Regions from separate parts of the Stenotrophomonas sp. STEN009 genome, predicted to be linked through region 1. Evidence: predicted binding sites of a transcription regulator. Region 1 holds the regulator's gene; each other region holds the start of a gene.
The links. The regulator FliA, encoded in region 1, starts transcription of late flagellar genes. The targets are predictions, from matches to a motif close to TAAAGTTTNNCNNNCNNNGGCCGATAA.
Positions count from the first base shown of each region.

Region 2: a site for FliA is predicted at 2,841-2,867, ahead of ACVOMM_RS15975 (chemotaxis protein). Genes of this name have one in related genera too.
Region 3: a site for FliA is predicted at 2,000-2,026, ahead of ACVOMM_RS05685 (methyl-accepting chemotaxis protein). Genes of this name have one in related genera too.

Region 1 is NZ_JBRRES010000025.1:26,930-32,335, reverse strand. Features, by position in the region: gene ACVOMM_RS12685 (chemotaxis protein CheA) at 1-1,141, opposite strand, end outside; gene ACVOMM_RS12680 (protein phosphatase CheZ) at 1,144-1,749, opposite strand; gene cheY (chemotaxis response regulator CheY) at 1,749-2,141, opposite strand; gene ACVOMM_RS12670 (RNA polymerase sigma factor FliA) at 2,199-2,942, opposite strand; gene ACVOMM_RS12665 (MinD/ParA family ATP-binding protein) at 2,939-3,826, opposite strand; gene flhF (flagellar biosynthesis GTPase FlhF) at 3,813-5,406, opposite strand, start outside.
Region 2 is NZ_JBRRES010000039.1:18,111-23,516, forward strand. Features, by position in the region: gene ACVOMM_RS15950 (EAL domain-containing protein) at 1-9, shown strand, start outside; gene ACVOMM_RS15955 (ATP-binding protein) at 64-1,281, opposite strand; gene ACVOMM_RS15960 (flagella protein) at 1,373-1,711, opposite strand; gene flgM (flagellar biosynthesis anti-sigma factor FlgM) at 1,708-2,013, opposite strand; gene flgA (flagellar basal body P-ring formation chaperone FlgA) at 2,089-2,745, opposite strand; gene ACVOMM_RS15975 (chemotaxis protein) at 2,875-3,819, shown strand; gene flgB (flagellar basal body rod protein FlgB) at 3,933-4,328, shown strand; gene flgC (flagellar basal body rod protein FlgC) at 4,332-4,739, shown strand; gene ACVOMM_RS15990 (flagellar hook assembly protein FlgD) at 4,763-5,406, shown strand, end outside.
Region 3 is NZ_JBRRES010000008.1:55,624-61,029, reverse strand. Features, by position in the region: gene ACVOMM_RS05685 (methyl-accepting chemotaxis protein) at 1-1,877, opposite strand, end outside; gene ACVOMM_RS05680 (NAD-dependent epimerase/dehydratase family protein) at 2,088-2,981, opposite strand; gene ACVOMM_RS05675 (hypothetical protein) at 3,186-3,473, shown strand; gene ACVOMM_RS05670 (VOC family protein) at 3,484-3,834, opposite strand; gene ACVOMM_RS05665 (autotransporter domain-containing protein) at 4,058-5,406, shown strand, end outside.

The DNA.
Region 1 (5,406 bases):
CGTAGTCGCCTTCCTGCTGGGCCGACAGACGCACGTGACCCATGCGTGGCTTGCCCTGTGCTTCGCGCAGATCGGGCATCTCCACACCATGGTCGATGGCGTTGCGGACCAGGTGCACCAGCGGGTCGGCCAGGGCCTCGACCAGGTTGCGGTCAAGCTCGGTTTCGGCGCCGACCAGCTCCAGGTCCACTTCCTTCTTCAGCGAGCGGGCGACATCGCGGGCGACCTTGGGGAAGCGCGAGAACACCTTGCCGACCGGTTGCATGCGCGTGCGCATCACTGCCGACTGCAGGCGCGCGGTGGCGATGTCCAGGGTCGACACGGCGCGGTCCAGTTCCTCGTCGCGCAGGCGCGCACGCAGGGTCTTGAGACGGTTGCGCGACAGCACCAGCTCGCCGATCAGGTTGACGATCGCATCCAGCCGCTTGGTATCCACGCGCACGGTGTGCTCCGCCTCGGCCACCGGCTTGTTGGCCGCGGGCTTGGCAGCGGCGGCCGCGGGGCGCGGTGCGGGCAGTGCAGGCGCAGGCGGAGCAGCCACGGGTTTCGCGCCCGGGGCGGCGCCGCCGTGCAGCTGGTCCAGCAGGGCTTCGAACTCATCCTCGCTGATCAGGCCATCGTCGGCCTTGGTAGGCGTCGCCACCGCGGTGGGGGCGTTGCTGCCGTGCAGCTGATCGAGCAGGGCCTCGAACTCGTCGTCGGTGATCAGGTCACCGGCAGCGGGCGCGGCCGCTGCGGGAGCGGCGGCGGCCGGCGCAGCAGCGCCGTGCACGTCGAACTGGGCGATCAGGTCCGGCGGGGCATAGCCGGGTTCGTTGCCGGAAGACACGGCATCCAGCATCGATTGCAGGTAGTCCAGTGATTGCTGTGCGGCATCGAAGTGATGCGGCTGCAGCACCGCCTGGCCAGCGCGGACGGCGCCCAGTGCCTCTTCGGCGGCATGGCACAGCTCGACCATGGCGGTGATGCCGAGGAAGCCGGCGCCGCCCTTGAGCGTGTGATAGCCACGGAACACGGCGTTGAGCTGGTCGGCGTCCTGCGGCGCCTGTTCCAGCGACACCAGCTGTTCGCCGAGGCGATCCAGGATTTCCTGTGCCTCGATGATGAAATCGGCGGTGATGTCGTCGGATACCGCGCTCATGCTTACAGTCCCAGGTCCGACAACAGGTCGTCGGCGTCGTTCTGAGAGACCGCGTGGCGGTCCAGTCCCTTCAGTGCCGGTCCGGCCAGCGCCGGATCGGTGCGATGCTGCTCCGGTGGCAGGCCCAGCGCGCCAAAGCCTTCGTGCACGCGGCGGACGATGCCGACCACGCGACGGATGATCTGTCCGGTCAGGTCCTGATAGCTCTGGGTCAGGGCAATCTCGGTCAGGTTGTGGCGGATGCGTTCCAGCTGCGCATCCTGCCCCGGCTGCAGGCCTTCGGCGCGCAGCTGTTCGGTGAGGCTGCGGCACTCTTCGGCCAGGTCCAGGGTGCGGTGCGTGGCCTGTTCGGTCATCGCCACCACATGGTCCAGGCGCGCGCAGGCGTCGTCCAGCTCGCCCGCCTCGCTGGGGACGGTCGGCAGTTCGCCCAGGGCCTGGCCCAGTTCGCGGGCCAGCCGTGACAGGCCGCTCATCATCGGCTGCGTGCGTGCGGCCACCAGGGCATCGATGCGCTGGCGCCAGGCGCTCTCGTCGCCGGATTCGAGCGCGTCGAGGGCTTCCTGCAGGCGCAGGGCGAGGGCGTTCTTGTCGACCGTGGCGTCCATCAGGCGCTGGCCGCCAGGCGTTCGAAGATCTTGCCCAGTTTCTCTTCCAGCGTCTGCGCGGTGAACGGCTTGATGATGTAGCCGTTCACGCCGCTCTGCGCCGCTTCGATGATCTGCTCGCGCTTGGCCTCGGCGGTGACCATCAGGACCGGCAGGGTCTTGAGCTTGGCATCGGCGCGGATCGCCTTGAGCAGTTCGATGCCGGTCATCACCGGCATGTTCCAGTCGGTGACCACGAAGTCGAATGGCTGGCTCTGCAGCATCGACAGTGCGGCATGCCCGTCCTCGGCTTCGGCGGTGTTGGTGAAGCCCAGATCGCCCAGCAGATTCTTGACGATGCGACGCATGGTCGAGAAGTCGTCGACGATCAGGATGCGCATGTTCTTGTTCAAAGCGGAGTTCCTTTGTTGTTCAGTCGCCCGCGCTGGCCGTGGCCGCCGCGGGCATGTTCATTCTTCAAGCCCGGCATCCGCGGCCTCGAAGATCTTCAGCCGGCCGCGCAGGCGCAGCACGGCCTGGCCGTGGATCTGGCAGACGCGCGATTCGCTCACGCCGAGCACCGCGCCGATCTCCTTCAGGTTCAGCTCCTGCTCGTAGTACAGCGAGAGCACCAGCTGTTCGCGTTCGGGCAGATGGCCGATGGCCTTGCCCAGTTCGCGGCCGAATTCGCCACGTTCCAGGACCTGCTGCGGTGTGGGTCCGCCCTGGGCGACGGTGTCCAGTTCGCCCTGGTCTTCGATGCGCGATTCCAGGCTCAGCACCTGGCCGCGCGAGGCGTCCTCCATCAGCCGCAGGTACTCGGGCAGTGGCATGTCCATGGCCGCCGCCACCTCGGTGGCACTGGCTGCACGGCCCGTGGTCTGCTCCAGGCGGCGGATGGTGGCGGCAGCATCGCGGGCGCGCCGATGCACCGAGCGCGGTACCCAGTCGCCACGGCGGATCTCGTCGATCATCGAGCCGCGGATGCGGATCGAGGCATAGGTCTCGAACGAGGCACCCTGGTCGGCGTCGTAGCTGCGCGAGGCTTCGATCAGGCCCATCATGCCGGCCTGGATCAGGTCGTCCACTTCGACGCTGGCCGGCAGGCGTGCGGCCAGGTGATGGGCGATGCGCCGCACCAGGTCCGAGTGCTGGGCGATGACCTCGGTCGCCGCCGAGCGCTGGACTTCCCTGTACTGGGCCGCGCCTTTCATGCTGCCACCCCGCGTTGCTTGAGGATGCGCTCGAGGAAGAATTCAACGCCACCGCGTGGCTCGGTGGGGGCCTGCCAGCGGGCGGTGCGACGGGCGATCTCGGTGATCGCCAGCGCCGCCGGGCTGGATGGATAGGCCTTCACCACCGGCTGCTGGCGCTGCACCGACAGGCGCAGCCAGTCATCCTGCGGCACGCAGCCCAGGTAGTTCAGCGAGACATCGGCAAGGAACTTCTCGCAGACCCGGGTCAGCTTTTCATACAGCACGCGGCCCTCGTTGGGGTCGCGCACCATGTTGGCCACCACCTGGATGCGGTCCACGCCGCGCTCGCGCGACAGCACCTTGATCAGTGCGTAGGCGTCTGTGATCGAGGCCGGTTCGTCGCAGACCACGACAACCGTGTCCTGTGCGGCCTGGCAGAAGGTCAGCACGCCGTCGGTGATTCCGGCGGCGGTGTCCACCACCATGATGTCCAGCTCGCGTTCCAGTTCGGAGAACACGTTCACCAGGCCGATGTGCTCGGCCGGGGCCAGCTCGGCCATGTGCCGCCGACCGGACGCGGCCGGCACCACCAGCACGCCGTTCGGACCTTCGACGATCACGTCTTCCAGCGAGCAGCGGCCGGCGACCAGATCCGCCAGGGTGTGGGTGGGATTCAGGCCCAGGATCACGTCGATGTTGGCCAGGCCCAGGTCGGCGTCGAGCAGCAGCGTGCGCTTGCCCATGCCGGCCAGCGCCACGGCCAGGTTGGCCGAGACGTTGGTCTTGCCGACGCCGCCCTTGCCGCCGGTCACGGCGATGGTGCGCACAGGGCCGAGCGGCTCGCTGCGGGTGGCCGACAGCGGGAAGGTCTTGGTCAGCTTGGCGTACTCACGCGACGGCATGGTTCAACTCCGGGTTGCAGGGCATATCGGCCGCTCGGCGCAAATCTTCAAGGCGAAGTACAAGATTGGCCGCACTGGCCCGGTGCAGGTCGTCCGGAACGTCCTGGCCATCGGTCACCCAGGTGATCGGCAGCGCGTGGTCCACCGCGACCGACAGGGCGTTGCCGAAGCGGCCGGTCTCGTCCAGCTTGCTAAGCACCAGGCCCTGCAGGTTGGCCGCGCCGAAGCGGCGCACCACCTCGTCCATGTCGCCGAAGCTGGTATTGGCCGGCAACACCAGCAGGGTGCGGACCTGGCGGGCGGCACGCAGCCACTGCAGCTGGGCGGCCAGGGCGCGGTCGCGCGGGCCCAGGCCGGCGGTATCGATCAGCACCAGCTTGTAGTCCTTCAGGCGCTCCAGCAGCTGGTCCAGGTCGGTACCGCTGTTGGCTTCATGCACCGCGATGCCGAGCTGGCGGCCATAGCCGTACAGCTGCTCGCGGGCACCGATGCGCAGTGTGTCGGTGGTGACCAGGGCCACATCGCGCGGCGCGTGCTTCTCGGCGAAGCGCGAGGCGAGCTTGGCGATGGTGGTGGTCTTGCCGGCCCCGGTTGGACCGACCAGAGCGATCACGCCGCCTTCTTCCAGCGGATCGACCGGCGCGATCGGCAGCCTGCGCGAGATCAGGCCCAGCATCAGCCCGCGGCCCCGGTGGGCTTCGGTATCCAGCGGTATCTGCATGGCCACATCGCGGGCCAGCCCGGCATCGAATCCGTACTCGTCCATCAGGTCCAGGGCGGTCGCCCGCACCGGGCAGCCGCGCAGGCGCTCGTCGGTGAAGCGGTTCATCTCGCGCTCGATGACCTGGCGCATGCCGGCCACTTCGTGGCGCAGCTGGCGGATCTCGGCATCGTCCTGTGCAACCACCGTCAGTACCGGCGCCGGGGCAAGGAGCGGCGCCGGGGCCGGCGCGGTCTCCGCTTCAGCGGCAGCGGCAGGGGCTGGCGTGGTCTCGGCAACGTCCTGCGCGTACGGCGGCTCGGGGTGCACGGACTCGGCCTGCGCAGTGGCCGCAGCGGTGATCGGCAGCGGCGGCGGCAGCACTGCCGGCGCGGGGGATTCGTGATGCTCGTCCTGCGGCGGGTCGATCAGGAAACGGGCGCGGTTGGCGGGCGCCGGTGCGGGAGCCACGACGGCGCTCGCGAACGGCGCGAAGATCTGCTCCGGCAGTGCCGGATCGTTGACGGTGGCACGCGCCAGGGTGGCAGCGAAGCCGGAACTGCCGCGGGTGGGCACGATCTCGTCCGCACTGTCCAGGGTGCGGCCGGTGGCACCGACGGCCGCGCGGGCGAGGGCGGCCACGGCCGATGTGGTGGCGGTCACCGGCTGCTGGGCCGGTGTCGCGGAGCGGCGGCGGGTGACTGCGGCGATCACTGCATCCGCGGCGGTGCGCGGTTTCGGCGGCGGCGGAGCCACGTCGCGCCGCGAGGCTTCCAGCGCGCGTTGCACCGCGCTCTCGTCATAGTTGGCTGCGGCGACGATCTCGACGCCTTCCTCGATCCGGCGGTTGGACAGGATCACAGCATCGGGACCATGTTCC
Region 2 (5,406 bases), on a different contig from region 1:
TTGCGATGATGGAGGCCGCCGGGCATGGCCCGGCGCTACCGTGCACCTGTGCCGTGCGGCGGCTCAGCGCGGCTGCTTCACCGGCAGCACCACGCGGAAGCGCGAGCCGACGCCGGGGGTGCTGTCCAGATCGATGCGACCGTGGTGCTTGTTGATGATGCTGTAGGAGATCGACAGGCCCAGGCCGGTCCCGCTGCCCACCGGCTTGGTGGTGAAGAACGGATCGAAGATGCGCTGGCGCAGTTCGGGCGAGATGCCGCCACCGGTATCCTCGAACTCGACCCAGACATGGTCGCCATCCACGCCGGTACGCACGGTGATGGTGCCACGCTCGGCGATGGCATGGCCGGCGTTGAGCAGCAGGTTCATGTAGACCTGGTTGAGTTCGGACGGCAGGCACTCGACCAGCGGCAGCTGGCCGAACTCACGCACCAGGGTGACCTTGTACTTGAGCTCGTTCCAGATGATGTTGATGGTGGACTCGAGGCCGGCGTGCAGGTCGACCAGCTTCCACGACTCATCGCGGCCGGAGTACGAGAAGTCCTTGAGGTCGCGCACGATGCGCGTCACCCGCTCGATGCCCTCGCGTGACTCTGCCATCAGCTGTGGCAGATCGCGGCTGATGAAGTCGATGTCCAGCCGGTCACGGATGTCGTCGATCTCCGGGATGAGCGCCTTCGGGTCGGGCGCACGCAGGGCGCGCTCGTAGGCCTCGATCACGGTGAACAGGCTGCGCAGGTACTCCTGCAGGCTGCCGAGATTGGAGTGCACGTAGCCGATCGGGTTGTTGATCTCGTGCGCGACGCCGGCGGCAAGCTGGCCGATGGACGCCATCTTCTCCGACTGCAGCAGCTTTTCCTGCGTGCCGTTCAGTCGAAGGTAGGCCTGGCGCAGTTCGGCATGGCGCTGCTGCAGCTCGCGCTCGTAGTCTTCCTGGCCCTCGATGTGGCGGAACAGTGCCAGGTAGTGGCCCTGCCCGGGCGGACCGTGATGGTACAGATGCGCGATGACCACGCCCTCGCCCAGCGGCAGGCTGCCGTTCCAGTGACCGTTCTGGCGGGCGTGCTCCAGCGCGTCCGGCGGCAGCAGCTGACGCAGGCGCTGTGGTGCCGGCAGAAGGCCTTCGTCGCTGGCCAGCAGGTTCTGCGCGGCCGGATTGGCCAAGGCGACCTGACCGTCTTCGGTGAACAGCAGCAGGCCCTCGCGCAGGCGTTCAAGCAACGCCTGCAGCACCGGCTGTGGTGGAAGGGGGGCGGTAACCAGGACGTTGGCAGCGGACACGGCGGCTCAGGGGCATTCGAACAGGCGCCCAATATACGCGGTCGTGCCGCAGGCGACAGCCTGCGAGCCGGGAGGTCCGCGCGAAGTTGCGTCAGGCCACCGCCAGAGGACGGCCAGCGGTGACTGCGTGGGCCTGCCCCTTGGCATCGTAGGCCGAGGCCTCTTCGCTGCGGCCCAGCTGGCGCAGCGCCCAGTTCACTTCGCGGCGCCTGCGCGACAGCAGCACGCCGTTGGCGCGATTGCGCTCGGCCAGCTCCTGCAGCTGTTCGCCCTCGCCCACCGGCGGTGCGCCTTCCAGCGCACGCAGCGCCTCCAGCTTGGCGCCGGTGGCGCGGATCAATGCGTGCACGTCATGCTCGACCAGGGCCTGGCGTTCGACGTCCAGGGCCAGCGCCAGGCGCTGCAACGGCTCGCTCATCGCCGCGGTCATCCGTGCAGCTGCTGGTCCAGCTCAAGCATGCGCGAAGCGATCGCGTCCGGATTGATCGTATAGGTGCCGTTCTGCAGCGATTCGCGCACGGCGGCCACGCGCTGGGCGTCGATCGCCGGCGCCGTGGTCAGTTCGCGTTCGATGGCCTGCAGATTGGTGGCCTCGCCGGTCAGGCGCAGGCTGTCGGCCGCCTCCACCGGACGCGCCGGCGAGTCGCTGCTGACGCCGGGCTTGCTGGCCGGGTTCGTCACGCTGCGCAGTGCCTGGGGGACCTGCAGGTTGCCGTCGATTTTCTGGCTCATGGGGTGTCCTGGAGTTGCCGTTCACAAGGGATAACGGCCGCAGGGCCGTGATCTTTAGGGAAATCTTGCGGGAATTCAACGCGCCACGATTACGTCACCACGGGCATCCACCGTGCCCTGCACGATGCGCCGCGAGGAGAGGTTCTCCACCGAGATGCGTTCGTTCTCGCCGGCATCGCCCATCGCCCGGCCCGCGATGCGCACCTCGACCGAGCCGCGCCGTGACACCAGCGCCACATTGTCTCCGCGCTTGATGAGACGCTGGGTGACCAGGTCGTTGCTCGACAGCAGCGTTCCAGCCTGCAGCGGACGCCGGGCGATGCGGCCGATCGCTGCATTGGGATCGGCCAGCACGGCCCCGGCAATGCGTGCAGCATCGCGCTGGGCGGTACTGATATCGGCAGCCGTCAGCGTTTCTCCAGCAGCGATGCCGCGTGCAAGCACCAGCACCGTCTGGTTGCGCCGCACCTTCACCGGTACGAACAGGCGCCAGCCGCCCGCATCGGGGCAGCTGACCTCGACCGTGGTGTTCGCTGTCGGCTGCACCTGCAGCGCTCCCCCGCACCGGGGAAGACGCAGCGCGTCAGCCACCTGGGCCTCGCCTTCGCTGCCGGCGGGCAGGCTCGACAACGCCGCCGCACGGATGCTGGCCACCGGCTGCCAGTCGGCGGCCACTGCCCAGGGCGAGGCAACGGCCAGTGCGACTGCCAGGATGGAGGAGATCGGGCGCATGGCGCCTCCTGTCGATGGGACCTGGCCCGGACGCGTGCAAGCGGCGTGCCAGTGCGATGCGCGGCGCAACACTCGGCGCCGCTGGATCGGACCCTCAAGTTCCCGCCGCCGCACGCCGATACAGCAGCCATGTCCCATGACCTGCTCAACCGGATCGACCAGCGGACCCGCCTGGCCGGCCACAACCGACTGGCGCTGCTGCTGTTCCGCCTCGGCGGACGTCAGCTTTTTGGCGTCAATGTATTCAAGGTGCAGGAAGTGCTGCGGCGCCCGGAGCTGTTCCAGGTGCCCGGCCTGCCCGGGCAGTTCGCCGGCGTGGCCGATGTGCGCGGACGCTCGGTGCCGGTCCTGGACCTGGGCCTGGCGATCGGCCATCCCGAGCGCGAGCCGGATGCCGATACCTCGCCCGGCTACCTGGTCGTCACTGAATTCAACCGCTCGATCCAGGGCTTCCTGGTCAGCGGCGTGGAGCGCATCGTCAACATCGCGGTGGAGGACATCCATCCGCCACCGGAACTGGGCGCTGAATCGAGCTATCTGACGGCGGTCACCCGCTTCCAGGGCGAGCTGATCCAGGTGATCGACGTGGAAAGCGTGCTGGCCGACATCGCGCAGATCCGGGGCGAGGCCGTGCTCGATCCACAGATGGCCATGCCCGCCGACGGCCCGCAGCTGCAGGTGCTGGTGGTGGACGACTCGCGGGTGGCACGCCAGCAGATCCGCAGCGTGCTGGACCAGCTGGGGGTCGGCGCCACCCTGCTCTCCGATGGCCGGCAGGCGCTGGACCACCTGCTGCAGATCCACGCCTCGGGCGAGAATCCCGCCGACCGCTACGCCATGGTCATCTCCGATATCGAGATGCCGGCGATGGACGGCTACACGCTGACGACGGAAATCCGGCGCCATCCGGGGCTGGCGGGGCTGTACGTGCTGCTGCACACCTCGCTGTCGGGCGTATTCAACAACGCGATGGTCGAGCGCGTGGGCGCCAATGCCTTCGTCGCCAAGTACTCCCCGCACGAGCTGGCCGATTTCGTGCTGGACCGCCTGCGCAAGGTGGCGATGGCGGCCTGAGGCCGCCGGGCTTCCCCGCCGGGCCGTGCCCGGCGAGCGTAGCGGCGCCCCGCCCACGACCTTTTGGCACACCGCTTGCAGCTTCCCGGGCAACGTTCCCGTGGGAGTGCATCGTGCGCAACCTGATTACCGACTACCTGGGCGTACATGCCCAGGCCATGCCGTTGCGCGAACAGCGGATGAAGCTGATCGCCAGCAATCTCGGCAATGCCGATACCCCCGGCTACAAGGCCCAGGACCTGGACTTCGACGCCGCCCTGCGCAGCGCACAGGGACAGGATGGCAACGGCCTGATGGCCACCACCCACGAGCAGCACTATGCGATCAACAACGGTCTGAATCCGTTCCAGATCGCGCGCGAGGGTGTCCAGCCCAGCCTTGACGGCAATACCGTCGATCCGGATGCAGAGCGCGCCGCCTACGGTCGCGCCGCGCTGGAGTACCGCGCATCGCTCAGCTTCGTCGAGAGCAAGGTCCGTTCCATGCTGACCGCGATCACGGGGCAATAAGCCATGAGCAACCTGCCGATCTTCGACATCGCCGGCTCCGCGCTGCAGGCGCAGTCGGTGCGCATGAGCACCATCGCCTCCAACCTGTCCAACGCCGACACCGTTGCCGGCTCGGCCGAGGCCGTCTACAAGCCGCTGGAGCCGATCTTCCAGGCGGTCACGAGCAAGGACGACCCGAACATCACCTCGGTGCAGGTGAAGGAAATCACCCGCAGCGAGGCGGCGCCGATCAAGCGCTACGAGCCCGGCCACCCACTCGCCGACGCCGACGGTTACATCTACCAGCCCGACGTCGATCCTGTCGCGCAGATGGTCAATCTGATCTCGACCTCGCGCAACTACCAGGCCGGCGTGGAGATGTTGACCACCGCCAAGGAACTGGCCCTGGCCACCCTGACCATGGGCCGCTGAGGCCCGCAGTACCGGATACCGCCATGACCACCGCCGTCAACAACCAGACCAGCCAGGACGTCTACTCCGCACTGGGCCTGAATGCTCCCAACAGCAACGCCACCAAGAAGAAGAACACCCTGGACCAGGCCGACTTCCTGCGCCTGATGACCGAGCAGCTGCAGCACCAGGACCCGCTCAAGCCCATGGACAACACGCAGATGGTCGCGCAGATGGCGCAGATGTCGACCGTGCAGGGCATCACCGATCTGAACACCACGGTGCAGGGCTTCCAGCAGTCGATGGCCAGCGACCAGGTGCTGCGTGGCGCCGCGCTGGTGGGGCACCAGGTGCTGGTGCCGTCCGAGAAGCTGGTGCTGGAGAACGAAGGCAGCGTCGAGGGCACGGTGGCCGCGCCCGGCGCCGGCATCATCACCGTGGACATCACCGATGCCAACGGCGCCAAGGTCACCTCGATCAGCGTCGAGGCCAAGGCCGCGGGCGAAACCGCATTCCAGTGGGATGGCAAGGATGCCGCCGGCAACCGCATGGAGCCGGGCAAGTACAGCGTGGTCGCCAACCATGTCGATACCGCTGGCAAGAGCACCAAGCTGTCCACCTATGTGCAGGCACCGGTGGAAAGCGTGACCGTCGGTTCCGATGGCCTGTACCTGAACCTCAAGGGCCT
Region 3 (5,406 bases), on a different contig from region 1:
AACTCCTCCATCGACGCTGCCGTTTCTTCCAGGTTGGCCGCCTGCAGTTCTGTGCGACGCGACAGATCGCTGTTGCCAGCGGCGATCTCGCCGGCCGCCAGGCGGATGCTCGCCGCTGACTGCTGGATCTGGCCGACGATATGGGTCAGCTGTTGCGCGGTGCTGTTGGCATCGTCGCGCATCACCGCGAACACACCATGGAAGTCGCCCTGCATGCGTGCACTGAGGTCGCCGGCGGCGATGGCGCGCAGCAGCGTGGAAAGCGCCGCGAGGTTGTGGTCGCTGGCCTGCATCATCGCGTTCAGCGTGGTCACCATGCGGCGGAAATCGTGCTCGAACCGCTCACTGTCACCACGCACGGCAAAGTCGCCGGCGGCAGCAGCGGCGGCCAGCTGCTGGATCTGCTCGTTGATCGCCGCAAGGTTGCTCTTGGTGGTGGCCATGGCGGCGGTGAACACCGCCTTCTCGCCCGGCAGCGGCTCCATGTCCACGCTCAGATCGCCCACCGCGTAGCGCTGCATCACGTCCACCAGCCGCTGGGTGACCGCATTGCTGGACGCCACCAGCTGATTGCTGTCGGCCACCATGCGACCGTACTCCCCCGGGAAGGCCGCCGCGTCCATCCGGTAACTGAGCTCGCCCGCATCATGGCGGCGTGCCATCTCCGCCTGCGCCGCCATCACCGCCTGCAGCTGTCCCCGCATGCCCTGCATCGCCTCGAGCAGGCGCCCGACCTCATCGTTGCCGCGCGCCGGCAGCGCGGTGTCCAGCTTGCCCGCCGCCACGTCACCTGCAATGCGTACCGCCTGCGCCAGCGGCCGGATCGCCAGGTGACGCAGCAGCAGGTAGACACCGGCGCTCAATGTCAGCGCGGCCAGCACGCCGACCAGCAGCGTCAGCCACAGCAGCTGGCGAGCCTCGGCCACGATAATGGCATGCGGCACCACCACACCCAGCGCGAAGCGCTGCGGGGCATCGCCAACCCGCAGTGGCACGTACAGGCGCACATTGCCGGCGGCATCCGGCTCGAACGCTTCGACGGTCCTGTCGGCCGCGATTCCGGCCAGCATGTCGCGGGTGAAGGCATCGGTGCGCGGCTTGCCGATCTCGGCGGCGTCGGCCGAAGCCAGGACTACGCCCTTGGGCGAAAGCAGTTCAACGCGGCCTGCTCCCATCGGCGCAAGCGTCGCCAGATGCTTCTGCAGCGCCGCCAGCGAGAAATCGACGGTGAACACGCCGAGGAACGTGCCGTTCTCCACGATGGGCGTGCTCAGGGTGCTCATCAGCACCTTCTGGCCGGCGATCTCATAGGCATAGGGCTCGCTCACCTTGGGCAGCTTGTCGCGGCTCGGCCCCATGTACCAGTCACCGGAACCGCTGGCGGTGTCGGTGTAGTCGGTCATCACCGACTGCTGCGGTTTGCCATCCTGCCAGGCCCAGTAGCTCATGTAGCGACCGGTGGCGTCATGGGCCTCGCTGTTGACGAACTCCGCGTCCTTGCCATCGAAGGCATCGGCCTCCCACATGGTGCTCTTGCCCAGCCACTCCGGGTGCGCGCGCAGCTGTTCGCCGAGCACGGCCGCCAGGCTGGCACGATCAGGCTGGTCGCCCCGCGCGCGCTGGGCCAGGACGGCCTCGACCATGGCATCGTTGCTGGCGAAGGCGGTGCCCAGATCGGCCGCAACCTGGCGCGCTTCGGCATGCGCCTCGCTGGCCATGGTCTGCCGCGACGCGTTGATCAGGCTGGCACTGGCCTGGCGGTAGATCAGAAAGGCGGTCAGGCCGAAGCACAACAGCGCGATGGCGGCGGTGCCCAGCATCAGCTTGTGGGCGATGCTGCCCGGACGACGGGCAGCGGCGGAGCGGGAAGACGGCATGGGAGGGTCCGCAAGGCAGGTCAGGACATCCGGCACCGCGTTGGCGCCGCGCTGGTGCGCGATCCCTCGCGCGGCGACCTGTCTGAGCCGGGCGATGCCCGGCACCGCAAGGGCGCACCGGGTTAGCGGCCGTTCCGCGGCGGGGTTGAGCCGTTGCCCTGCGTCAAGCTGAATGCACTCAGTTTGGGATGGCTCATACGTGCGGCGAACCTACTCGACCACCCGGTCCTTCAACCACTGCGTGCGTGGCAGCACTTCGATGCTGCCTGCCGCGTACTGCTGCAGTACATCGTCCGGACCGTAGCGCGGCTGCCAGCCCAGCACCGCAACCGCACGGCTGCCGTCGTACACGCGGTCGATGCTCAGCGGCAGTGGCCAGCCGCGGCGCTCGAACTCGGCCAGCAGCTGCGGTGCGCGCCGCGCCAGCACCCGGCGTGGCTGGGTGGCCAGTTCCAGACAGTCCTCGCGCCGGAAGGGGGTCGGCGCGCAGGCGATGTAGCGCTGGAACGGTGCGCCCCCGTTGTGCAGCAGCGCGGCATGCGCGCTGGCCACATCGCGTGCATCCAGGCCCCGGTGCAGGCGGAACATCGCCATGCGCTCGGGAGGCTCGGGGAAGCAGCGGCCCATGCGCAGCACGCGCACGGCGAATGCCTCCGATGCCGCGGCTTCGGCCAGCGCCTCGGCCTGCAGCTTGGTGCGGTGGTAGATGGTCCTGGGCAGGGGTTCAGTGTCTTCGTCGATCCAGCGACAACCGCCTGCCACCACGGCATGGCCATACAGGGCGGTGGTGCTGGTCAACACGAAGCGTCCGACGCCGGCGTCACGCGCCAGCCGCAGCAGCTGCGCGGTCGCCTCCACGTTGATCTGCTGGAACACCGTGTCCGGCACCAGCCCGACATGCGGTGCATGCAGCGCAGCGGTGTGGATCACCGCATCCACGCCGCGCACGGCACGCTCCAGTGCCTTCGTGTTGGTGACATCGGCAATGATGCGTGTGGTGGCGAACGGGCTGCGATCCAGCCCGATGACTTCATGGGTGGCCGCCAACGCGCCGAAGATCGCGCGCCCGATCCGCCCGGAACTTCCGGTCAACAGAATCTTCATTGAGTCCATTCACTCAACAGCGCCCGGGAGCTACCGGGATGAACCGATTCTAGGCGTGGCCTGTGTCCAGGGCGATAGCGGCGCTGCGCAAGTGCAGCGTCAACGACAGGCAGGCAGAACGTGAAGACCACGCGCCATCTGCGGACGTACCGTTAGCCTGCCGTCCGCAAGCATGAGGCTCCGCCACGCCGAGAGAGATCCCCTATGGCCAGCAGCAACCGCGGGTTCGCGTCGATGGACCAGCGCATGCAGCGCGCGATCGCCGCCAAGGGTGGGCGCGCCGCCCATGCCTCCGGCAACGCCCATGAATTCAGTCCCGCCGAGGCGCGCATTGCCGGCCGCAAAGGAGGCGAAGCCATCAGCCGCGATCGCCAGCACATGGCCGCGATCGGTCGCGAAGGCGGGCATGCACGCCACGCCCGCGCACAACAGCAGCGCCAGCAGTCCGATCAAGGTCCACAGGGCCGCGACGAACCGGGTCAGCAGGACTGAGCGACGCGCCTCAGCCGTGGCTGAGGAGGTTCAGCAGGCGCCCGAACGGGTCCCGCACGTAGAACCGGCGCACGCCCCATGGCTCCTCGACAGGGCCATACACGACGTCGATGCCAGCGCTGCGGATCCGTTGCAGAACGTCATCCAGATCGTCCACCTCGATCGACAGGTCCGGCACCGGCGTACCCGATCCGCCCTCGCTGGCGAAACTGAGCTGCGCAGGTGCAGTGTCCTGCCCGGCGCAGGTGACGATCCAGCCATGATCCATCACCACCGGCATGCCGAGGATGCCACCGTAGAACGCGGCGGCGCGCGCCGGATCGGGCGTGGCGATGTTGGCGACGATGCGTCTGACAGTCATGACGTTCCTGTTCAATGAGGGGCAAAAACGAAACTGCGCGACCGGCCGGCACACCGTCAATCTTCAGGGACGCGTGTACAGACTGATGCGGCAGGGTGCGAAAAGTGTGGCTTTCGTCACGAAACATTAGCGCGTTAACAAAATTCCCGTCACGTCGCTGGGGGTGAAACGCATCCAGGACAGTTAGCGGCTGGGTAGACCGTCAATCAAGGAAGTTTGCCTGATGAATCACCCGCTGCATGGCCGTTCGTCCCGCTCCCGTTCCCCCTTGCAACGCCCGCTGGCACTCGCGGTGGCCAGCTCCCTGCTACTGGCAGCCGCCCTGCCGGCGATGGCCTCCGATTCACTCGATGCCTGGCAACAGCAGCGCCAGCTGCAGGCGGCGTGGGCCCAGCCAGGCGGTGCACAGACGGACGCAACCGTCGGTGCTTCGGCGCAGGCCACGTCCACCCCGGTCCTGGGCAATGCGGGCGACGCCGCCAGTTGGCACAGCGACGAGTTCAATGCCGACTGGGGCCTGGCCGCGATGGGGGCCGACCATGCCTATGCCCGCGGCCTGACCGGCCAGGGTGTACGCCTGGCGCTGTTCGATTCCGGCTCGGCGCTGGCCCACCCGGAATTCGCCGGCCGCAACACCACCAGCATCACCATCGGCCCGGACTGCGCGACGGCGGGGATCGTCGCCGGCGAAGGGGCCTGCTCGCAGACCCGCGGCGAACAACCCGGCTACAACTATTACGGCCTCGGTGCCGGGGTGCCGGCGGCGCTCGCCGGTCGCCTGATCGCGGCCGGCCTGCCCTACGGCTTCAGCTACGCCGATCATGGCACCCACGTGCTGGGCACCATCGGCGCCAACCGCGACGGCACCGGCATGCATGGCGTGGCCTTCGGTGCCGACCTGACGGCAGCGCGCGTGTTCGGTGACACCTACTATGAGTGGCGCCTGGATCCGGATGGTTTCTATCGCCCCCGCGCGGTGTACCGCACCGACCCGGACGACGACGCCGTACTGGACATGTATGCGCAGATCCAGGCGCAGGGCGTGCGCGCCATCAACCACAGCTGGGGCATCTCGACCCGCAACATGAGTGCCGCGGCGCTCGACCGCCAGTACGCCGCGATTGGCGCGGATTACGACGTCTACGGCAGCATCTACGCAGGCAGCGACGCTGCCCCCGGGTCGACCCTGATCCAGGTGTGGTCGGCCGGCAACGGCAGCGGGGCCGTCGCGGGCATCACTGCGGCCCTGCCCCGCTGGAAGCCGGAGATCGAACCCTACTGGCTGGCCGTGGCCAACGTGCGCCAGCCGGTCGCCGACGATGGCGAAACCGACTATGTGCTCGACGACAGCTCCAGCATCTGCGGTGCCGCCGCCAACTGGTGCATCTCCGCCCCGGGCACCGACATCGCCAGCACCATCGTCTCCGGTGAGATCCAGGGACGCATCGAGGAAACCAGCGAGTACCTGCGGCTGATCATCGACAGCGAGAACACCGAGTACACCTACGGCCTGAAGACGGGCACCTCGATGGCGGCCCCGCACATCACCGGCGCTCTCGGGCTGCTCTTTGA